Regions from separate parts of the Pseudoalteromonas sp. MBR-15 genome, predicted to be linked through region 2. Evidence: predicted binding sites of a transcription regulator. Region 2 holds the regulator's gene; the other holds the start of a gene.
The links. Region 2 encodes sigma-54, which starts transcription at its own class of promoters, with help from an activator protein. Its sites were predicted from a motif close to GTTGGCACGNNNNTNGNNT; they were not measured.

Region 1: the regulator sigma-54 is predicted to act here: its motif matches at 6,304-6,322, upstream of ACSSVW_RS20015 (LiaF domain-containing protein).

What each region holds. Positions count from the first base shown of each region.
Region 1 is NZ_JBRJHH010000024.1:4,545-15,155, reverse strand. Features, by position in the region: gene ACSSVW_RS20040 (M13 family metallopeptidase) at 1-933, shown strand, start outside; gene ACSSVW_RS20035 (REP-associated tyrosine transposase) at 987-1,586, shown strand; gene yjgA (ribosome biogenesis factor YjgA) at 2,167-2,688, opposite strand; gene pmbA (metalloprotease PmbA) at 2,826-4,163, shown strand; gene ACSSVW_RS20020 (VOC family protein) at 4,290-4,706, shown strand; gene ACSSVW_RS20015 (LiaF domain-containing protein) at 5,605-6,264, opposite strand; gene ACSSVW_RS20010 (BON domain-containing protein) at 6,585-7,151, shown strand; gene ACSSVW_RS20005 (YqaE/Pmp3 family membrane protein) at 7,207-7,365, shown strand; gene ACSSVW_RS20000 (hypothetical protein) at 7,614-7,835, shown strand; gene ACSSVW_RS19995 (methyl-accepting chemotaxis protein) at 7,949-9,976, opposite strand; gene ACSSVW_RS19990 (Rossmann-fold NAD(P)-binding domain-containing protein) at 10,100-10,611, shown strand, end outside.
Region 2 is NZ_JBRJHH010000003.1:322,970-333,580, reverse strand. Features, by position in the region: gene mgtE (magnesium transporter) at 32-1,390, opposite strand; gene ACSSVW_RS06565 (HPr family phosphocarrier protein) at 1,606-1,878, opposite strand; gene rapZ (RNase adapter RapZ) at 1,888-2,736, opposite strand; gene ptsN (PTS IIA-like nitrogen regulatory protein PtsN) at 2,737-3,189, opposite strand; gene hpf (ribosome hibernation promoting factor) at 3,193-3,480, opposite strand; gene ACSSVW_RS06545 (RNA polymerase factor sigma-54) at 3,507-5,003, opposite strand; gene lptB (LPS export ABC transporter ATP-binding protein) at 5,118-5,843, opposite strand; gene lptA (lipopolysaccharide transport periplasmic protein LptA) at 5,840-6,361, opposite strand; gene lptC (LPS export ABC transporter periplasmic protein LptC) at 6,351-6,905, opposite strand; gene kdsC (3-deoxy-manno-octulosonate-8-phosphatase KdsC) at 6,902-7,453, opposite strand; gene ACSSVW_RS06520 (KpsF/GutQ family sugar-phosphate isomerase) at 7,456-8,427, opposite strand; gene ACSSVW_RS06515 (calcium/sodium antiporter) at 8,431-9,399, opposite strand; gene ACSSVW_RS06510 (ATP-binding cassette domain-containing protein) at 9,648-10,466, shown strand; gene mlaE (lipid asymmetry maintenance ABC transporter permease subunit MlaE) at 10,459-10,611, shown strand, end outside.

The DNA of each region.
Region 1 (10,611 bases), on a different contig from region 2:
GATAACTTCCCGCCTGAAGCAAAAGCGCGTATGGAAGAGCTGGTTGATAACGTAATTAAGGGCTACGCAGTTGCGATTGAAGGTCTTGAATGGATGAGCCCTGAAACGAAACTTGCTGCGAAAGAGAAGCTTGATAAGTTCACGCCTAAAATTGGTTATCCAGACAAGTGGAAAGACTACTCATCGCTTGAAATTAAAGGTGATGACCTCGTTGGTAACTACATTCGCTACAGCGAGTGGGAATTTGCAGACATGACTGCAAAAATAGGTAAGCCGGTAGACCGCTCTGAGTGGCACATGACACCACAAACGGTTAACGCTTACTACAATCCAGTGAATAACGAAATTGTATTCCCTGCAGCTATTTTACAACCGCCATTCTTTAACCTAGAAGCCGATGACGCAGTAAACTACGGTGCTATCGGTGCGGTAATCGGCCACGAACTAGGCCATGGTTTCGACGACCAAGGCGCAAAATATGATGGTGACGGTAACCTACGTAACTGGTGGAGCGAATCAGATCTTAAACAGTTTGAAGAGCGCACAGGTCAACTTGTTGCTCAGTACAATGAGTACAAGCCATTTGAAGATGCAAGCGTAAATGGTGAGCTGACACTTGGTGAAAACATTGGTGACTTAGGTGGCTTAACAGTTGCTTATACGGCCTATCAATTATCACTTGGTGATCAAAAAGCGCCAGTGATTGACGGCTATACTGGCGAGCAACGTTTCTTTATGGGCTGGTCACAAATCTGGCGTCGTAAATATCGTGATGAAGAGTTACGTACCCGCCTAATGACAGACCCTCATTCACCAAGCCACTACCGTGTAATTGGTATTCTTTCAAACATGCCTGAGTTCTATGAGGCATTTGACGTGAAAGAAGGCGACAAAATGTATATCAAACCAGAAGATCGTGTGAAGATCTGGTAATAAACCACGGTTTGAAAAGAAGGCTCTGAGTGTTTGCTCAGAGCCTTTTTTGTATGTATATCATTGTAGGAGGTGTTTTAACGCCGAAGTGTTTATGGTTATTGTATTTAATGTTCACGGTTAAAGCCGTTTCTATGTATATTTATCTTGATTCTGTTATATCTTTGGCTAGGTTTAATACAGTGAATGGAGGGTTATGGATGACCGCACATTATCAAAATCTAAGAAAACATAGGGTATCAACTCCCTTTCATTACTACAGTGTTACAACTTCAACTCTTGATAGAAACTGTTATTTTTCTGACTTTAATAATGCTCGAGTCTTAATTAATACCTTAAAGGCTATAGAAGATATTAAAACCAGAACAATTTGCTTCGTTGTAATGCCTGATCATCTACATTGGTTATTTCAGTTACAAGATAAAGTACCTTTAGCGACATTAATGAGAGAAGTTAAAGGGAAAAGTTCATATTTGATAAACAAGTCAGCAAGCCCAAAAAGAAAAATTTGGCAGCCAGGGTATTATGATTCTTTGATCCGGAGTGAAGAGCATTTACGAGACGTATCGCGGTACATTATTGCAAACCCGTTGAGGGCTGGAATTGTTAAAAATGTGCGTGATTATCCTTATTGGGATTGTATCTATTTATAGTTAAATTTTACCATTCACGGCTAAAGCCGTTCCTACAGGTGTTGTAGGAGGCGTTTTAACGCCGAAGTGTTTATGGTTATTGTGTCATGTTCACGGCTAAAGCCGTTCCTACAGGTGTTGTAGGAGGCGTTTTAACGCCGAAATGTTTATGGTTATTGTGTTTTGTTCACGGCTAAAGCCGTTCCTACAGGAATTGTAGGAGACGTTTTAATGCCGAATTGTTTATGGTTATTGTGTCATGTTCACGGCTAAAGCCGTTCCTACAGGCGTTGTAGGAGGCGTTTTAATGCTGAATTGTTTATGGTTGTTGTGTTTTGTTCACGGCTAAAGCCGTTCCTACAGGCGTTGTAGGAGACGTTTTAACGCCGAAATGTTTATGGTTATTGTGTCATATTCACGGCTAAAGCCGTTCCTACAGGAATTGTAGGAGGCGTTTTAACGCCGAATTGTTTATGGTTATTGTGTTTTGTTCACGGCTAAAGCCGTTCCTACAGGAATTGTAGGAGGCGTTTTAACGCCGCAATGGCTATAAAAAAAGCCGCATAATTTACATTAAGCGGCTTTTTATATTAAAAGAGACTTAAACCATAATCGCATCTTTTAGATACTGGAATAACTCTTTGTAACTCTTTGCCGGTTTTTCGGCTTTAACTTCTTTGGTTGCATTACGCACTAGTTGACGCATTTTTTGACGCTCAAGCGATGGATACTGCTCAATAGTCGGGTTGATTAAGTCATCACCTTGCTTGATCAAGTCATCACGAAGCTTTTCTATTTTATTCATTAATACGTCAGCTTGGTTATTCTTGTTCAGCATGATGTCAATCATGGCTTGAATTTCATCAACGTTTTCAGTGGTACGTAGTACTTTTGCAATATAGTTTAAGTTACGACGGTAAGCATCGCTTTTATCGCTAACTTTATCTGCAACGACTAGGGCTTCTTTAAGCTCGTCGTTTAATGGTAAGCGGTCGCGTTGCTTTTTAGCCATCCCTGCGATTTCAGCGCCAAGATCGTGATATTGCATTGCCTCACGCTTTAATTCGCTTTTTGATACGTAAATAATTTCTTCTTCAATTGCAGGCTTTTTCTTCTTCGCCATAAGGATGCTCATCCGGTAAACTTAACTATTCACTATTATACGCCATTTAGTTAATGATTAATATTAGCTGATGCACGTCTCGCAGTGTGTTAGCATTCGCTACACTATAAAAAATATCATAGCCTAGGACACCGAAGATGAAAGATCCTATTTATCAACATATTTCACAAGTGAAAGATGCCGTAAGCGAAGTTCTTGAGCATGCTAAAAAGCTCGGAGCAACCGCTGCAGAAGCTGCAATGTCGAGCACGTCAGGTTTGTCTGTTAGCACGCGAATGGGAGAAGTTGAAACAATAGAGTTTAACCAAGATGGTGGCTTAGGTATCAGTGTGTATGTGGGTAATAATAAAGGCTCGGCATCAACCGCCGACTTAAACCCAAAAACGTTACGTACTGTGGTCGAAAAAGCAATTGATATTGCTAAGTTTACATCTGACGATCCATTCAACGGTATTGCCGATAAAGAACTACTTGAATTTGCACCACAAGATTTAGATTTATATCACCCGTGGGATGTCAGCCCAGAGCAAGGTATTGAGTTGTGTCATCAAGCTGAGCAGGCCGCATTAAATGCTGATGAGCGTATTGTAAATTCTGATGGTGCGAGCTTTTCGTCTCACCAAGGGCTTCGCGTATATGGTAACAGCCATGGCATGATTGCCGGTTACCCGCGTACTCGCCACAGTATAAGCACCATGGTGATTGGCAAAGAAGGTGAGCAAATGCAGCGTGACTCTGCATACACTGTTGCTCGCCATAAAGACGATTTAAACGATGCTGCAAAAGTGGGTCTTGAAGCGGCTACAGAAACACTCGCTAAACTTAATAGTCAAAAACTCGGTACCATGAAAGTGCCCGTTATTTTTAGAGCAGATATTGCCAACTCGTTGTTTGGCCATTTAGTGTCGGCGATTGGCGGTGGTGCACTTTATCGTAAATCGAGCTTTTTACTCGATAGTTTAGGCACCAAAGTGTTCAGCGATTGTGTGAATATTTCTGAGCGTCCGCATTTATTAAAAGGCCTTGCTTCATCACCGTTTGATGCAGAAGGCTTAAAAACAGTCGACCGTGAAATTATTCAAGGCGGTGAGCTGCAAACTTACCTATTAGCAAGCTATGCGGCTCGTAAATTATCAATGGCACCAACCGGTCATGCGGGCGGGATCCACAACTGGTTAGTTGAGCAAACGCACGCTGATTTAAAAGCGCTGTTAAACACCATGGGCACCGGCTTATTAGTTACAGAACTCATGGGGCAGGGGGTCAACACGGTAACAGGTGATTACTCGCGTGGCGCAGCGGGCTTTTGGGTAGAAAACGGCGAGATTCAATACCCTGTCAGCGAGATAACAATCGCAGGCAACCTTAAAGATATGTTTAAAGCGGTTGTCGGGCTGGGTGGCGATATTGAACGTCGTGGCGGGATTCAAACGGGCTCTGTACTGATTGAACAAATGCAGATAGCAGGAAGCTAACACGCAACGAAGCATCATAAAGCCTCACTTAATAAAGTGGGGCTTTTTTATTAAAAAATGCTTTACCTCAACTAAACTTTAGGTTTTATCGTACTGGCAGTTTCATAATTTAAAAGGAAATTCGCTATGCATTTAGAACACATAAACCTAGTCGTAAGTAATGTTGACGCCATGCTGCATTTTTATAAAGCCGCGTTCCCTCATTGGCGAGTAAGAAGCCAAGGCGACAGCACCTGGTCTGGAAAGCCGCGTAAATGGCTGCACTTTGGTGATGATTACCAGTACATCGCATTCAGCGATAATGGTGAAGATGAAAATCGCGATTTATCGGGCCATCAAGTGGGCCTTGCTCACTTTGCTTATGTGACACACGATATTAATGCCGTGATTGAACGCCTTGTAGATGCAGGCTACGAAGTGGATAAATTAGGCCCTGAAAACCCTTACCGAAAAAACGTGTATTTTATTGACCCCGCAGGCTTTGAAGTCGAGTTTGTCGAATATTTCAGTGACATCCCAAGTGAAAGAAATAATGATCTTTAGCGATGAAAAAAACGAGCAGCGAAGTACGAGCGAAATAAGTAACGAGAAGCGAGATTAATAAGCAACGAGTGACGAAAAGCGAGATGCGAGCTAAACCGTGAAGGGTGTTTAATGTCGCTTAAAAGGTTTGCTTTTTCGGCGTTAAAACGCCTCCCACGTGTGAGATGTGTGTCACTTGTAGGAGGGGCTTTAGCCGTGAAAGGGTGTAAGCAACGAGTTACGAAAGGCGAGATGCGAGCTAGTACAGCTAAATCGAGATGGTTGTTTAATGCCGCTGAACAGGTTTGCTTTTTTGGTGTTAAAACACCTCCCACGTGTGATGTGTGTCACTTGTAGGTGGGGCTTTAGCCGTTTTATAAAAGACGTTGCTGCGCAAACGCGCCATGTAAACATAACGCCTACGGTTTAATGTAGGCGTGAAATTTATTTCGCGCGAAGAGGTTGTAAGCAACGAGCTGCGAAAAGCGAGATGCGAGCTAAATCGAGATGGTTGTTAATACCGCTTAAAAGGTTTGCTTTTTCGGCGTTAAAACGCCTCCTACGTGTGTAGTGTGCATCACTTGTAGGAGGGGCTTTAGCCGTGAAAGGGTTGTAAGCAACGAGTGACGAGAAGCGAGATGCGAGCTTGTATAGTTAAAACGCCTCCCACGAGTGAAGTGTGCATCACTTGTAGGAAGGGCTTTAGCCGTGAAAGGTTATAGGCAACGAGTGACGAAAAGCGAGCTTGTATAGTTAAAACGCCTCCCACGAGTGTAGTGTGTATCTTTTGTAGGGGGCTTTAGCCGTGAATCTTATAAAAGACGTTGCTGCGCAAACGCGCCATGCAAGCATAACGCCTACGGTTTAATGTAGGCGTGAAATTTATTTCGCGCGAGGGGGTTTCGCAACTCGCATTTCGTTATTGCACTCTATTCATTTCTTTCCAGCTGGCTTTTAGGCTGTTGGCAAAGCTGATGAACTTTTCTTTCATGGTGCGTTTGACTTTAATCTCTACTGAGCCTAGCCAAACATTACCTTCTATCGTAATTGTGGGGCCTTGCCCTTTATTGAGTGCAACCGATTTATTTTCAACGCTACCTACCACACTAAACAACTTTGACACTACATTTACATGTTCTGGCACGTAGATTTCGTCGCTGCCTAAAATACAGTTTACGTAGATGGTGACATGCTGGTGCTGAAAAACGGCTTCACTAAAGTCTAATTCAATTGAGCCTAAACAGTTAGTTAGGTGAATTTCTTTCGGGACTAGCCATTGGCCGCTACGCTCGTTGGAACCTAAAATACTGCGTAGTTGCAGGCTTTCTGCATCGCTACCATGTGCATAGTGAGGTTTAAACTGCGCATGTTTATGTGACTTGTAGTCAATATCTGCTGTTAACTCTAAGTCAGCAACCAGCTCAATTAACACCTCATTGCTGGTGGCTTCCATTGCTTGGTCTAGTCTTCGTTCAAATGCTTCTGCTGAAATAACTGCATGACTGTAGTTATAGATAAGTTGATCGATTACTTCTTCTCTTACTTGCTCGATGGGGCGATCTTCGAGTTTGACGGCCATGATAATTCCCTGTTGAGTTTTAAAGTTATGTTAATCACAAAGCAAAGTGTAGGCCAAAAATTATTTTATTAATATTCATTGGTTTATGTTTTTGTGTGTGGGCTTTCATTCGTTAAATTAACCATAGATTAATAAGATTGACAATTAATTAGTCATTTTTATAACAGAGTGAACTTCTTACCGAATTGTCTGTAAATAATTACCGAAACGAATATAAATCATGGCTGAATATCTATTTAACTTATTGAATAATATAAAAATAAAAAGTTGGCATCGTAGTCGCATTAGTTATCTCGTCTTTAATCAAAAGGAGAAAGATTATGAATACATTCAACAAGACTATGATTGCTGCGTTAGTAATTGGTGCAACAAGTATGAGTGCTCAGGCAAGCAACTGGGAAAATGAAAGTAAAGATGCTTGGATTGATGGTAAGGCAGAAACTGTGCTTCTTATGAACACTAACCTAAATAATTTTGATATCAACACAGACGTAAAAAACGGCAAAGTTGTATTAACCGGTAAAGTTGATAGTGAATTAGACAAAGAGTTAGCCGAAGAGCTTGTACTTAGCCTAGACGGTGTAACTGCTGTTGATAACAAATTAACGGTTGTGAAAAACATGAAGTCTAAGGCAGCAAGTGCAGATAAAGGTGACTCAGTAGAAAGTGACTTAACTGATGCGAAGATCAGTACAGTGATCACCACACGTTATTTATTTAACTCTGAAGTAGGCGGCACTGATATTGATGTCGATACAGATAAAGGCGTTGTTACACTAAAAGGTACGGTTAAGTCAGATGCAGAAAAGCAATTAGCAGTGAGCATTGCTGAAAATGCTGAAGATGTGCGTAAAGTCATCGATGAACTTAAGATTGTTGCTGAATAATAGCACGCCCCATAGCCCAGCTTTGGCTGGGCTTATCTTTTTCAAGGAGTGAGTTATGGATTTAATACGCATTATTTTCTCGGTTTTAATTCCGCCTCTTGGCGTATTTTTACAGGTAGGTTTGGGGGCACAATTCTGGATTAATATTATTTTAACCTTATTAGGGTACATTCCAGGTTTGATTCATGCTGTGTATATTATCGGTAAGCGATAATAATCACGGTTCAAAGGAATGGGTGTACGGCAAGGAAATGCACACGTAATAATGGATGACAACACTGCAAGGAGATTTACAGTATGGAAAATGTAACACAGCACAAAGGACAGCAAGGAAGTAACAAGGCGTTATGGACAAGCGCACAATGGCAACGCTTTATGGATAAAGTGAAAGGATAAACACCAAGGATTTTGGTTTAGGCTAGGAGCCAAATATGGATGAAGCTAGCGTAAGGAGGTGACAAAATGGAACAAGTACAAGCGCAATTATTACACGGACTGAACAACAAGGGAGTTGCTACATGGAATGAGCAACAGTGGCAACTATTTATGGAACTTACTAAAGCGGTTACGCCACAGGTAACAAGGAAGGCTGACGATAAAAACCCGATGTCATCTTCAGGTGACATCGGGTTTTTAATTACATCTGCAATCTATCTCAATACCAATTCAAATCAGTGTGAATGATTTAGACCTGTCGTTTGCAGCGTTAAAAATTTCTTATTGACGACTGCATGGTGCCTGATTTGTTACTTATGATAAGTAGCAAGAACACACACCTAGAACAATTCAATGACTAATCACAACTTAAATTGATTAACCGTTTTATTAAGTGAAATAGCTAGCTCATTGAGATCGCGTGCTTCGTCTGCTAACTCATGTGCATGATCTGCTGTACTATTTACTAAATGGTTAATTGCCGCGAGGCTATTATTAATGTCCTCAGCAACCACCGTTTGTTGCTCAGTTGAGGTCGCAATTTGATGACTCTGGTCTTGTACATTCGTCACTGAGCCTGCAATATCTTGCAGAGCTTGCAGTACAATTTGAGTTTGCTCTACAGAGCCTTCTGCACGCTCTTGACCCTGCTGCATCATGGTGGATGCTTTTTGAGCTATTTGCTGTAAACGCGTGATCATATTACGAATATCATCGGTCGACTCTTGTGTACGACTTGCCAGTGAGCGTACCTCATCAGCAACCACCGCAAAGCCTCGCCCTTGCTCACCTGCACGCGCCGCTTCAATGGCTGCATTGAGTGCCAGTAAATTGGTTTGTTCTGCAATTGAGTTGATTACATCAACAACAGCGCCAATATTGCCGCTTTCTTGCTCAAGCCCTGCAACAACTTTAGATGCCTCACCGATGTGGCTGGCAAGTGCGGTCATCACCGATTGCGCCTGCGTTGAACGCTTGGTGCCATCGGCTGTAATGCTTTGCACTTCTTCGGCTGCATTGTTGGTGTGTTGCGCATTTCGCGAAATTTCGAGTACCGTAGAGGCCATTTCTGTTACTGCGGCGCTAACACTGTCAACTTGTTGTTTTTCTTGCTGAATTTCGTCGTTGGTTTTTTTAGAGACGATTTTAAGCTGTGAAGCCGCTTGGCTTAACTGCTCAGCTTGGGCTGCTGTATTAAGCATCATGGCACGTAATTTATCGATAAAGGTATTCATGTGGTGAGCGAGCTGACCAACTTCATCTTGACTCTTTATTTCGATTTTTTGGGTTAAATCACCATCACCTGAAGCAATATCACGCATGATATAAGTAAGTTTTGTCAGTGGTTTAGTGATCATTTGCGTAGCCCAGAAGATCATCGCAATAATAATCGCTAAAATGATGATCACAGAGGTCGTTGTTGTCATGACTGCATCATGTACTGGCTCTTCGATCATGCTGGTTGGTATTAAAATACCCACATACCAATCAAGGTATGGGCTTTCTAATTCAAGGCGGTTGTATACAACGTAATATTGCTCGCCTTTTAGGGTGACAAAACCACTGCCGTCTTTGTTGCTTTTCATGGTGCGGTTTAATTCGCTGAAGCCTGATGTGTCACTAAATTGTTTTTCGAGGGCATCAAGACCTTCTTTGCCGTTTGGACCTTCGTCTGTCACAGACAGTTTATGGCCGGTGCGCTTAGATAAGTGAACCACCTTTTGGTTGCCATCAAGTAAAAAGCCAAACCCTTGTCCGTTAAAGCGAATATCTTCAACCATGTCGTTGATATTGTTAAGTTGTAAATCAACCCCACCAAAACCAACCAGTTTGTTTTGTTTATTATAAACAGGTTGCTGTACTACAGCTGAGGCGTTGCCTGTGGTTAAATCAACAGAAATAGGACCAACATACAATTTGTTGATCTTTAAGGCATCTTGCCACCAGCCACGTTTATAAGCGTAATAAGGCTGGCCATTGTAGTGGGTGGTGCGTTCGTTTTCTTTAAAGTACTCACCGGTTGTCGCCGATGCGAAGAAGGCAGATAAAATATTGTCGTCGTTGCCACTAATACGCACAAAGTCTTGGTTAACGCTGTCGTATCCGGGTTGGTTCTCAAGGCTTTGATCGCGCTTGTTCCAATTATCAAACCAATTTACTAAGTGCGGGTTGGTTACAAAGGTTTCAACTACTTTACCGTATTTGGCAAAGTAACTTTGCATTGAAAGCCGCTCACTTTGTAAGTAGCTATCCGCTTCGCGTTGGATAGCCTGACGTGATAGGTCAGCAATATGGCTAACAAAAAAACTAGATGCGATGATAAGTAATACACTTATCGTTCCGCCGATGAGTAATAATATTTTTTTACGTAAAGAAAGGTTATTTAACATAGGTGCACGTGTTTTTATTATCGGGTAGAGTTAGTTATCTAATCATATTTGCACCTAAATCGCTACATTGCATAGCGAAGCTTATTAATAAAATATTACATATAGATAAGGCGATATTATTAAATGGTTAATTTTGATAATAAAATAGTTGTACTTGGTGCTGGGTGGCTTGGTCAGGCACTTTGCTTTGAAGCCAAAAAATTACAGTGGGATGTGCAAGGCACACATCGAAGTAGTGAACATCAATTTGATTTTCATAGACAATTCTTACTTGAGCAGGGAAAAGTTAAGCATGATGTTAGCCTTGAAAATGCATGGTGGGTATGTGCTATTCCTCCACGTAGTAGGCAACAGCAAAGTAATTATTTAGAGACCTTAAATGCAGGACTGGCTCTTGCCGATTCATTGCATTGCAAAGGCTTTATTTTGTGCTCGTCAACAGGGGTTTATGCTAATGATAATGGGCTTTACAACGAAGCAAGTATTATTGAGTGTCAAACAGACCGTCAGCAACAGCTATACGATGCAGAGCAAGCCGTATTAAAAGCGGGTGGAAAAGTATTACGTTTGGCTGGTTTAGTTGGTCCACAACGTGAGCCGGGACAATTTGTGGCAGGTAAAGAGTTGTCTAGCTC
Region 2 (10,611 bases):
AGTAAAACGGCTCACAAGGGCCGTTTTTAGTTTAAATAAGTAACCAAGTCGCAGTGCCTAAAAAGGCAAAAATACCCACTATATCTGTCACCGTCGTAAGCACTACGCTGCCTGCTAATGCAGGGTCAATTTTCATTCTCTTTAAAATAAGCGGAATACTGGCCCCTGCAATACCTGCTGCCACTAAGTTCATGAACATAGCAAAGGCTAGCACCGCACCGAGTTTAAAGTCCCACTGCCACAGCGCGACAACACCCGCGATTAAAATAGACCAAATTACCCCGTTTAGCGCGCCGATAGCGAGCTCTTTGAGTAATAAAAAGCGTTGGTTAGTTTGGTTTATATGGCCAACAGCAATACCACGAATAACAAGTGTAAGCGTTTGGCTGCCTGCTACGCCTCCCATTGAGGGAACAATACCATTTAGTACAGCAAGAATAGGTAAGATAGCTAATGTATTCTCGAAAAAACTAGCGACTATTGCAGCGAGTAAAGCAGTTAATAAGTTGACTCCTAGCCAAATAGAGCGGCGCTGCGAGCTTTTCAATACGGGAGCAAAAGTATCTTCTTCATCATCAAGACCCGCTAAGCTTAATAAGCTATGTTCGGCATCTTCACGGATAACGTCAACGATATCATCGATGGTAATACGCCCTAGTAAGTGCGCGTTATCATCTACAACGGGGGCTGAAATCCAGTTATGGCGTTCGAATAATTGTGCCACGTCGCTTTCATCCATCGATATTAAGATAGATTCACAGTCTTCATCCATCAGGTCGCGAACCACTTTATCTGAGGGATTGGTCAACAACGTCGTTAAAGATAATGCCCCTAAAAAGCAATTATGTTTATCAACGACGTATAAATCATCGGTGCCTTCAGGTAAATCGCCGCGTAAACGCAGGTAGCGTAAAACAACATCTAGTGTGACGTCTGGGCGAATGGTTACCGTATCGCTGTTCATCAAGGCACCAGCTGAGCGCTCTTGATAAGACAGGGCTTGGGTGGCTCTTTCTCTGTCTTGCGAGTCCATGGCGCCGACAACGTCTTGGTAGACTGTATCAGGTAGGCTTCGAAGAACCTCACCTAAATCATCGTCGTCCATGTCTTCGGTTGCGGCAGCAATGTGCTCAGGTTCCATTTGGGCAATAATGCCTAAACGTACATCTTCTGAGAGCTCTTCTAATACGTCACCACGCACATCAGGGTCTACCAGCTGCCAAAGCATACGGCGAATTTTATGCGGGGATGATTCTAAAAGGAGTGCGGTATCACACGGTGCTGTTTTTGCTAACATGCCGCGCACTTGAACAAATTGACCACTATTGAGTGACTTGGTCACCTGTTTTAGTTGTTGTAGCGGGTAATCTTGTTCAAAGGCTTCTGGCATTGGCGTCCTTACAACTGAAAAAATAGCTTAAAATCTGACTCAGCAAATACAGCATAGTTGCTAAATTTAGTATTTGCAGGGATATCGCCGCACTGAGATAAATTTACTAAGAAAAATGTATTTTAGAGAAGCGAGCGATATAAAAGTAGGATATTTAACAGGAATTTTAAATACCCAATGCAAGTTTAACGTAAACAGTCAAGGCTTAGCAAATGCTATTCTTGTTCATGAAAGCGTTGTGCAATTAATTCGCCTATTGCATTGAGTGCTGCGTCAGCATCGGGGCCTTCACACACCACACGGACTTCTTTGCCTTGGCTGCTCTCGAGTAACATTAAGGCTAATACACTATCGCCTTCGGCTTCTTTATCGTCTTGGTAAAGCGTTATTTTAGCATCGAATTGCAGTGCAAGTTGTGCCAAAACCGTGGCTGCTCGTGCATGTAAACCTAGCTTATTTTGGATTAAAAAAGTGTCTTCAGCATGCATCGTCGTTGCCTATTGGGTATCTTGCTCGCGGTGGCGTATTTTCACGTTTGCGTGACTTTTCGAAAAGCTCTCACCAATGGTTTGCGCTAAGTAAACCGAGCGATGTTGTCCACCTGTGCAGCCAATCGCAATGGTTAAATAACTGCGATTATTTCGCTCTAAGTGAGGGAGCCATGTTTGTACAAAGGTTTGAATTTGCCATGTAAACTTTTGCACTATGCTGTGACTAGCAAGGTAATCTTTTACTGGTTGGTCTAAGCCTGTCAGTGGTTTTAGATCCGGTTCCCAGTGTGGATTCGGTAAAAAGCGAGCATCAAATACGTAATCAGCTTCTTTTGGAATACCGTGCTTAAAGCCAAACGACATAAAAGTAATAATGAGCTTTTTGTCTTTTTTACCCAGTATTTTTTCGCGAATAGATTCGGCAAGCTGATGCACGCTGAGATCGGTCGTATCAATCATAAAATCGGCACGGGTGATCAAAACATCCAGTAATACTTTTTCTTGTTTAATCGCTAAATCAAGCGGCAGCGAGTCAATCGATAATGGGTGTAAGCGGCGTGTTTCAGAGAATCGTTTGATCAGTGTTTGATCATCACTATCTAAATAAAACAACGTGGGTTTTGCAAAGCCCGGTAAATACTCAAGAATATCGTTAAATTCTTGCTGTTCTTTCGGCAGGTTACGCACATCGATACTTACAGCAATTTTGTCGTAATTATCTGACACACTGCGTACTAACGAAGGAAGTAGGTTTACAGGAATATTATCAACGCAGTAATAGCCTAAGTCTTCAAGTACTCGTAAAGCGACCGATTTACCTGAACCAGAGCGACCGCTGATAATAATTAATTCCATTTATGCCTCTGATGCAATGACTTTAAACAGATCACTATCTGTTTTAGCACTGCGTAGCTGTTTACAAAATTCTTTGTCTTTAAGTCTATCAGCAATTGTTGATAAGGTCTTTAGATGAAGTTGACAGTCACCATCTGGTACGATGAGTGCGACAAAAATATCCACTGGACGATTATCAATTGCGTCAAAATTTATAGGTGACTCACTCACAATTACAAATGCGTGTGGCTGATCTGCACCGCTCATACGACCATGTGGAATCGCAATACCTCGGCCAATACCCGTGCTGCCCAATTTTTCTCTGTTCAATAGGGCATTGAGTATATCTTGCTGAGATAAATGAGGGAGCTGCTCATGAGCCAGTTCGCTGATAAATTCGAGAATTCTTTTTTTGCTATTAAAAAGGACCGCAGCTTTGCTGCAGTCCTGGTTAGTAAGTGAACTAAGTTTCATAATTTAGTGTCGAGCTAATTTCTCTTTGTGTTTAATTACTTGACGATCAAGTTTATCGATTAACGAGTCGATGGCTGCATACATATCTTGGTGTTCAGTAGAGGCAAATAACTCGCCTCCGTTTACATGTAAAGTTGCTTCTGCTTTTTGGCTTAGTTTTTCTACATCTAGAATGACATGAACATTATTAATGTGGTCAAAATGCCTTTCTAGTTTCGCAAACTTGGTGTTTACATAGTCTCTTAATGAATCTGTGATTTCTACATGACGACCAGTTAAATTTAGTTGCATAAGCATTTTCCTTCTATGTAAAACGTCTAAATCAGACTCTTACGCTGATTCGACGGAGGTATTGCTAGAGACTCTCGATATTTTGCTATTGTCCGTCTAGCTACTTTAATTCCTTGCTCAGCCAATATATCTGCAATTTTGCTATCACTCAATGGTTTAGCTGTGTTTTCTGCGGCGATTAGCTTTTTGATTAAAGCGCGAATTGCCGTAGATGAACACTCACCCCCATTTTCAGTGCTTACATGGCTGGAGAAGAAATATTTCAACTCAAAAATTCCCCGCGGGGTATGCATGTATTTTTGTGTTGTTACTCGCGAAATTGTTGATTCATGCATTTCGACCATTTCTGCGACATCATTTAATACCATGGGTTTCATGGCCTCAGGACCATGTTCAAAGAAAGCCTGTTGTTGTTGAACAATACAGTTAGTCACTTTTAATAACGTGTCATTACGGCTTTCTAAGCTTTTAATAAACCATTTTGCTTCTTGTAAATGAGAGCGAATAAATTGGCTATCACTGCTTGATTTTACAGAACGTGACATCGCCGCATAGTGGCTATTCACTCTGATTTTCGGCATGCAGTCTGGGTTTAGTTCAACTACCCAACGGCCTTTTATTTTTTTTACGGATACATCGGGTATCACGTATTCAGATTCTTCTCTAACAATGGTATCCGCAGGCTTTGGATTTAAGCTGTGGATCAATGTCATGACTTCTTTCAGCTCACTTTCTTTAAGCTTAGTCTTTTTCATCAAAGTGCGATAGTCACGACTCGCTAATAATTCAATATGTTCTGATAACACCATTTTAGTTTCAGCTAAATAGGGGGTGTCAGCATCGAATTGGCGTAATTGAATACACAAACATTCTTGTAAACTACGGGCGCCAATACCGACAGGATCGAATAATTGAATTCTTTTTAAGACAGCTTCGACTTCATCAAGTTCGATTTCTTCTTCATCGTTATTTTGATTGAAGCTTTCAACAATGTCTTCGCAGCTTACGGTTAAAATACCCGAATCATCAATTGCCTCAACAATCGCAACGGCAATCGCTTCGTCTGTTGGGCTGAATGGAGTCAGTTGTAACTGCCACATTAGGTATTCGTGGAGAGTTTCGGTTGATGCGCCTTGGTAAATTGACTCATCTTCAGGCATTGGACCTGAGGAACTTGATGGGGCAGCACTCATGTACTCATCCCACGTAACATCCATTGCTAAGTCGTCACTTACGGTGTCTTTGTTGAGGGCATCACTGCTTTCTTGCTCGTACTCGCTCGCAGCTTCGTCAGCCGACGCGCTTAGTTGGGTATCGTCAGATTCGGCTTTTTGCTCGTTTTTGCCAATACTCTCTTCTGCATAATCTGCTTCTTCAACTTCAAGCAAAGGGTTAGAGTCTAACGCTTCTTGAATTTCTTGCTGGAGATCCAATGTACTGAGCTGCAACAAACGGATAGCCTGTTGCAGTTGTGGAGTCATTGTAAGTTGCTGGCCCATGCGCAGCTGTAATGATTGCCTCATGTATCCCTAACAATCCTTTTTAGTCTTATCAAACAATAGAACGATGCCGTTAACTATTTATTTGATTTATTGTCATTGTTATAAGTCTAGCAGATGCTCTAGTCGGTGGCGTATTTAAAGCCTGAATTGCTCGCCTAGATACACATCGCGTACAGTTTGGTCGGCTAACACATGTTCAGGTGTACCTGATGCAATTAGCTCCCCATGAGAAACAATGTAGGCTTTTTCACAAACATCAAGGGTTTCTCTCACATTGTGGTCAGTAATTAATACACCAATACCACGATTTTTTAAGTGCTCAATAATTTTCTTTATATCTAACACTGAAATAGGATCAACACCAGCAAAAGGCTCATCGAGCAAAATAAATTTAGGGTCAGCGGCCAGTGCACGTGCTATTTCAACACGACGGCGTTCACCCCCTGACAATGCCATACCTTGGCTGTCACGAATGTGTTGAATGCTAAATTCATCAAGTAAACTGTTAAGTGTTTCTTCGCGGCCTTGTTTATTGAGATCTTTACGGGTCTCTAAAATGGCCATTAAGTTTTGATAAACAGTCAGTTTTCTAAAAATCGATGATTCTTGTGGCAAATAGCCAATACCTAAGCGAGCGCGGCTGTGCATTGGCAATAAGGTGATGTCGTTATCATCAATGCTTATTTTACCTTTGTCACTGGGCACTAATCCCACAATCATGTAAAAGGTGGTTGTTTTACCTGCGCCATTTGGCCCAAGTAAACCGACAATGCTGCCAGCTTCTACCTCAAGGCCTACATTTTTTACAACTTGGCGACCCTTATAGCTTTTAGCTAATAGCTCTGCTTTTAGTGTGCTCATGGCTGGCCTTCATCGTTCTTTTTGTTATCAACAGGCACTAAAATAGTGTGTACACGATCGGTCGAGTTTTCATCTTTCTCGGCACTTATCAGTTGCTGTTCCATATCGTATGTAATGCTCTTGGCACTGACTTTTTGGCCTGCTTGAGTCACTTGTGCATTGCCAACGAGTGTTAATAAGCGTTTAGCAACATCGTATCGAACTTCTTCAGCACTGGCGCTCATAATAGTGCCGTCAGCTTGTTTTTCTTCAAAGTAAGCGGGCTTTCCTGTGGCAATAATTAATTCAACCGTGCCTTCAACTTCACCTGCATGTGCTTCGAGTCGATCCGCTGTAATACGACGGTTACCATGTATGATCTCGACATTATCTTCGAAGATACCAATGCCATTTTTTAGCTGACCTTCTTGGCGATCAGAGCTAATGCTGATTGGTGTGCCAGCCTGCTCAGCAGCTGCGCCAGAAAACGCAATCAATAAGCTTGGGATCAGGAGTAATTTCTTAAGTTTATTGGTCATAGTATATGGTTCGTGTATGGTTAGTTAACTCAACAATTTCGGCTTTTAAATCGGCTTTTAAACCTTTACCGGTAATTTTTAAATTCGGCCCTGTCAGCGTGACAGGTTGCTTAGAAAACATGGTCATTTTGTCAATGTCTATGTTAATGTTCTCAGCTTTAATATCTTCGATCATGCCATTATGGGTAAGGTTTTTAGCAACCACATCCCCTTCGAATACAAGCTGATCGTTTTCATATAACGTGGCTTCTTTGGCTTTTACTTGCCAAACTTGCTGATCACCGTAAATGGTGAAAATGGGTTGCTCAAAAAAGGTAAACCCGAGCTGTTGATACAGCTCCATTTTAGCAGCGGCCACTTTATGACTGATTTTACCTTGATCATCATAGGCTGTTTGCTTTAATGCGATTGCGGTGTAATCAGGTGTAGCGATAATCTCGTCTTCACTGAGCACTGTGTTTGTCGGTTGATTAAAGTACGGATACCATAACCAAACCATGCTACAAACAAAAACAATACTTAGTAAAATACGGGCTATATTCATGCGCTCGTTCCATCGCTAGTTAGCGGTTTGCCATTTTCTAGCATTAATAAATCAGTTAGTTCACGCACAGCTCCAAAGCCACCAGGTAACAGGGTGGTGTAATGAGCCAGTTTTTTGATTAATGGATGAGCATCATTAACAGCAACGGCAAATCCGACTTTTTCCATAACCGGTAAGTCTGGACCATCGTCACCAATATAGGCAATTTGCTCATCTGTTAAGCTAAGTTTATCTTTTAACTCTTGATAAGCAATGAGCTTATTCTCTTGGCCCTGATAAATATGTTGTACCGTAAGGCTAGTCATTCGCTGCTGAACTATTTGTGAATGGCGTCCCGTGATTACGGCCACCTGAAAACCACTATTGATAAGGGCTTTAATGCCGAATCCATCTTTTGTATTGAAAGCTTTAAGCTCTTCGCCTTGATTGCCCAAATAAATACGGCCATCTGAAAAAACACCATCAATATCACAAATAAGCAGTTTTATTTTTTGAGCACGTTGACTCACGTCTGTGCTTACTGGTTGGTAAAGCTCAGCAAATGTCATGCTTAAAGTACTCCTGCTTTTAAAAGGTCTTGCATGTTAAGCGCGCCAATGGGGGTGTTGCTTTTGTCGATTACAATCAAACCATTAATACGTTTACGTTCCATAATATTAAGCGCTTCTGCGGCCAGCATATCAGCGTGTGCAGTTGTGCATGAGCGAGTCATTACTTGGCTAATTGCGGTGCTGTGAATATCAACTCGTTGCTCTAAAATACGACGTAAATCACCATCAGTAAAAAGTCCCGATAGTGTGTTGTCATCACCAACAATTGCGGTCATACCGAGGCCTTTAGCCGACATTTCAATTAATGCATCTTTGATACTTTGCGATTCATTAACAATGGGAGTGGCCTCACCTGCGTGCATAACATCACTAAGACAAAGTAATAAACGTTTTCCTAAGCTTCCGCCCGGGTGAGAAAGTGCAAAATCGTCTGCTGTAAAACCTCTTGCCTCAAGCAGTGCTACAGCCATTGCATCGCCCATGACTAGCGTTGCCGTTGTGCTGGCTGTTGGCGCAAGGCCCAGTGGGCAAGCTTCTTTGCTTACTTTAATACACACATGTACGTCAGAAAGCGTGGCCATTGTTGAGTCTGGGTTACCTGTTAGCGAAATCATTTTTGCGCCAATGCGCTTAATGACAGGAATAATACTGACAACTTCGCTCGTTTCCCCTGAATTTGAAATGCACATAACCACGTCATCACGGGTAATCATACCAAGGTCACCGTGGCTTGCTTCACCTGGGTGAACAAAAAATGCAGGTGTTCCTGTGCTGGCGAGTGTGGCAGCAATTTTATTACCTACGTGGCCTGACTTGCCCATGCCAATAACGATAATTCGCCCAGTACATTGGAACATTAATTGACAGGCATTATTGAAATGCTGGTCAATGTATTGATCAATTTCTTTTAATGCTTGCGCTTCAATTTCGAGTACGCGCTTGCCTTGCGCGATAAAGCTATGTTGCGTCATTGATTATCCTATTTGGCTGAAAATATAGCCTTGATATGCAATAAATGCGACTAACAAAAAGCCACCTTCAATTCTATTGATACGACGTGCACCTTTTAAGTTCAATGACATGGCAATTAACACAATGGTGGCCGCTATCATAATAAGTGCATCGCGGTTAGCGGCTGATGGGTCGATAACCGATGGATTAATAATACCTGCCAGTGGCAGTACAGCCAGCAAATTAAAAATATTTGAGCCAACAATGTTGCCCAGTGCTAAATCGTCTTCATTTTTTAAGACACCTGCAATACAGGCAGCAAGCTCAGGTAAACTGGTACCAATAGCAATAATTGTTAAACCAATAACCAGATCAGAAAGACCAAAATATTTGGCAATATCAACCGCCGAACCCACTAGAAAGTGTGAGCTAATTGGTAGCAAAATCATGCCGACCACAAGCCATAATACTGCCGAACGCGTGCTGACATTATCGGGCACATCTTCACAGGCTTCACTAACAAAAGGGTCATCTTGATTTTTTGCTCGCAATGAAATGATCACTAATCCGGCAATAAATACGGCAAAAGCAAGTATTAAAGCAATCCCTTCGGCGAATGAAAAATAGTTGTCTGAAAATACATACCACGCGCCAATCGATACGATTAACACAAGTGGCATTTCGCGTTTTAGCGTCATTGAAGAAACAGACAGAGGACGTAATAGGGCCGTGACCCCCAGTACAAGCAGAATGTTGGTAATATTAGAGCCAATAGCGTTTCCGACAGCGGTATCTGTTTTGTTTGCAAGTGCTGCAGATGCCGACACCATCATTTCAGGTGCTGATGACCCCATAGCCACAACCGTTAAACCGATAATTAGGGTGGGGATCCCCATATTTTTTGCCAGCGCGGCTGCCCCATAAACAAAACGATCGGCACTCCAAACGAGTGCTGCAAAACCAATAATTAAAATGACAAAAGAAGTCACCATTGTGATACGCCAATATTACTTAAACAGATGACTGCAAATAGTAACAAAACCGAACCTGAAAGTATAAGTAAAAGAATGAGCTGGCAATGATTAAGGGCGGTGTTGTTACAATCTTAATTTAAGCGGGGGTTAAGCCATACGTTATTAGTCTTAGATTCATTTGATAGTAAATATTACAAAATTTTACGATTTGTTTTTTCCATCTTGACTAAAAAACCCTTAAAATGGCAGAACTAGTGAAAAAAGTTATGGAGAGCGACTTGTCGCAATCAATAGTAGAAATCAAGGATGTAACCTTTTCACGGGGCGATAGAATCATATATAAAAATATGAGTTTTAACATTCCGAAAGGCAAAATAACCGCTATCATGGGACCCAGCGGCATTGGTAAAACCACCATGTTGCGTTTAATTGGCGGTCAACTTAAGCCTGATTCTGGTGACATTTTATTTGAGGGCAACAGTATTCCAAGCATGTCGCGCAAGGAGCTGTACGCTGCCCGAACCAAAATGAGTATGCTGTTTCAAAGCGGCGCTTTATTTACCGATATGTCTGTATTTGACAATATCGCTTTTCCTTTGCGTGAACATACTCAACTTAGTGAAGATCTTATTCGCCTTGTCGTGCTCATGAAATTACAAGCGGTTGGTTTGCGTGGTGCGCAAGACTTAATGCCTTCAGAGTTATCTGGAGGAATGGCACGCCGTGCGGCGTTAGCGCGCTCTATTGCGCTTGACCCCGAACTTATCATGTATGATGAGCCATTCGCTGGCCAAGACCCAATTTCAATGGGGGTGCTGGTTAAGTTGATAAAGTCATTAAACCAAGTGTTAGGTTTATCTTCATTAATTGTGACGCACGATGTGACAGAAGTACTCAGTATTGCTGATCATGTCATTATTATTGCTGATCAAGGCGTGATTGGTGAAGGCTCGCCTGAGCAAATGCTAAATCATCAATCAGAGCTTGTTCAGCAGTTCTTAAAAGGGTTGTCGGATGGTCCTGTCCCATTTCATTATCCTGCTCCTGCGTATGAAGAAGAGTTGTTAGGAGTACACCATGCTTGATCTATTACAGAGGTTAGGTCACAAAACGCTAGGGCGTTTTGCTGCGCTTGGTCGCTCTACGCAAATGCTGTTTGGCGCTTTGGTGAGTGTGCCAAACGTTAAAAAAGGCACGCCATTACTGATCCGCCAATTGTATATGGTCGGG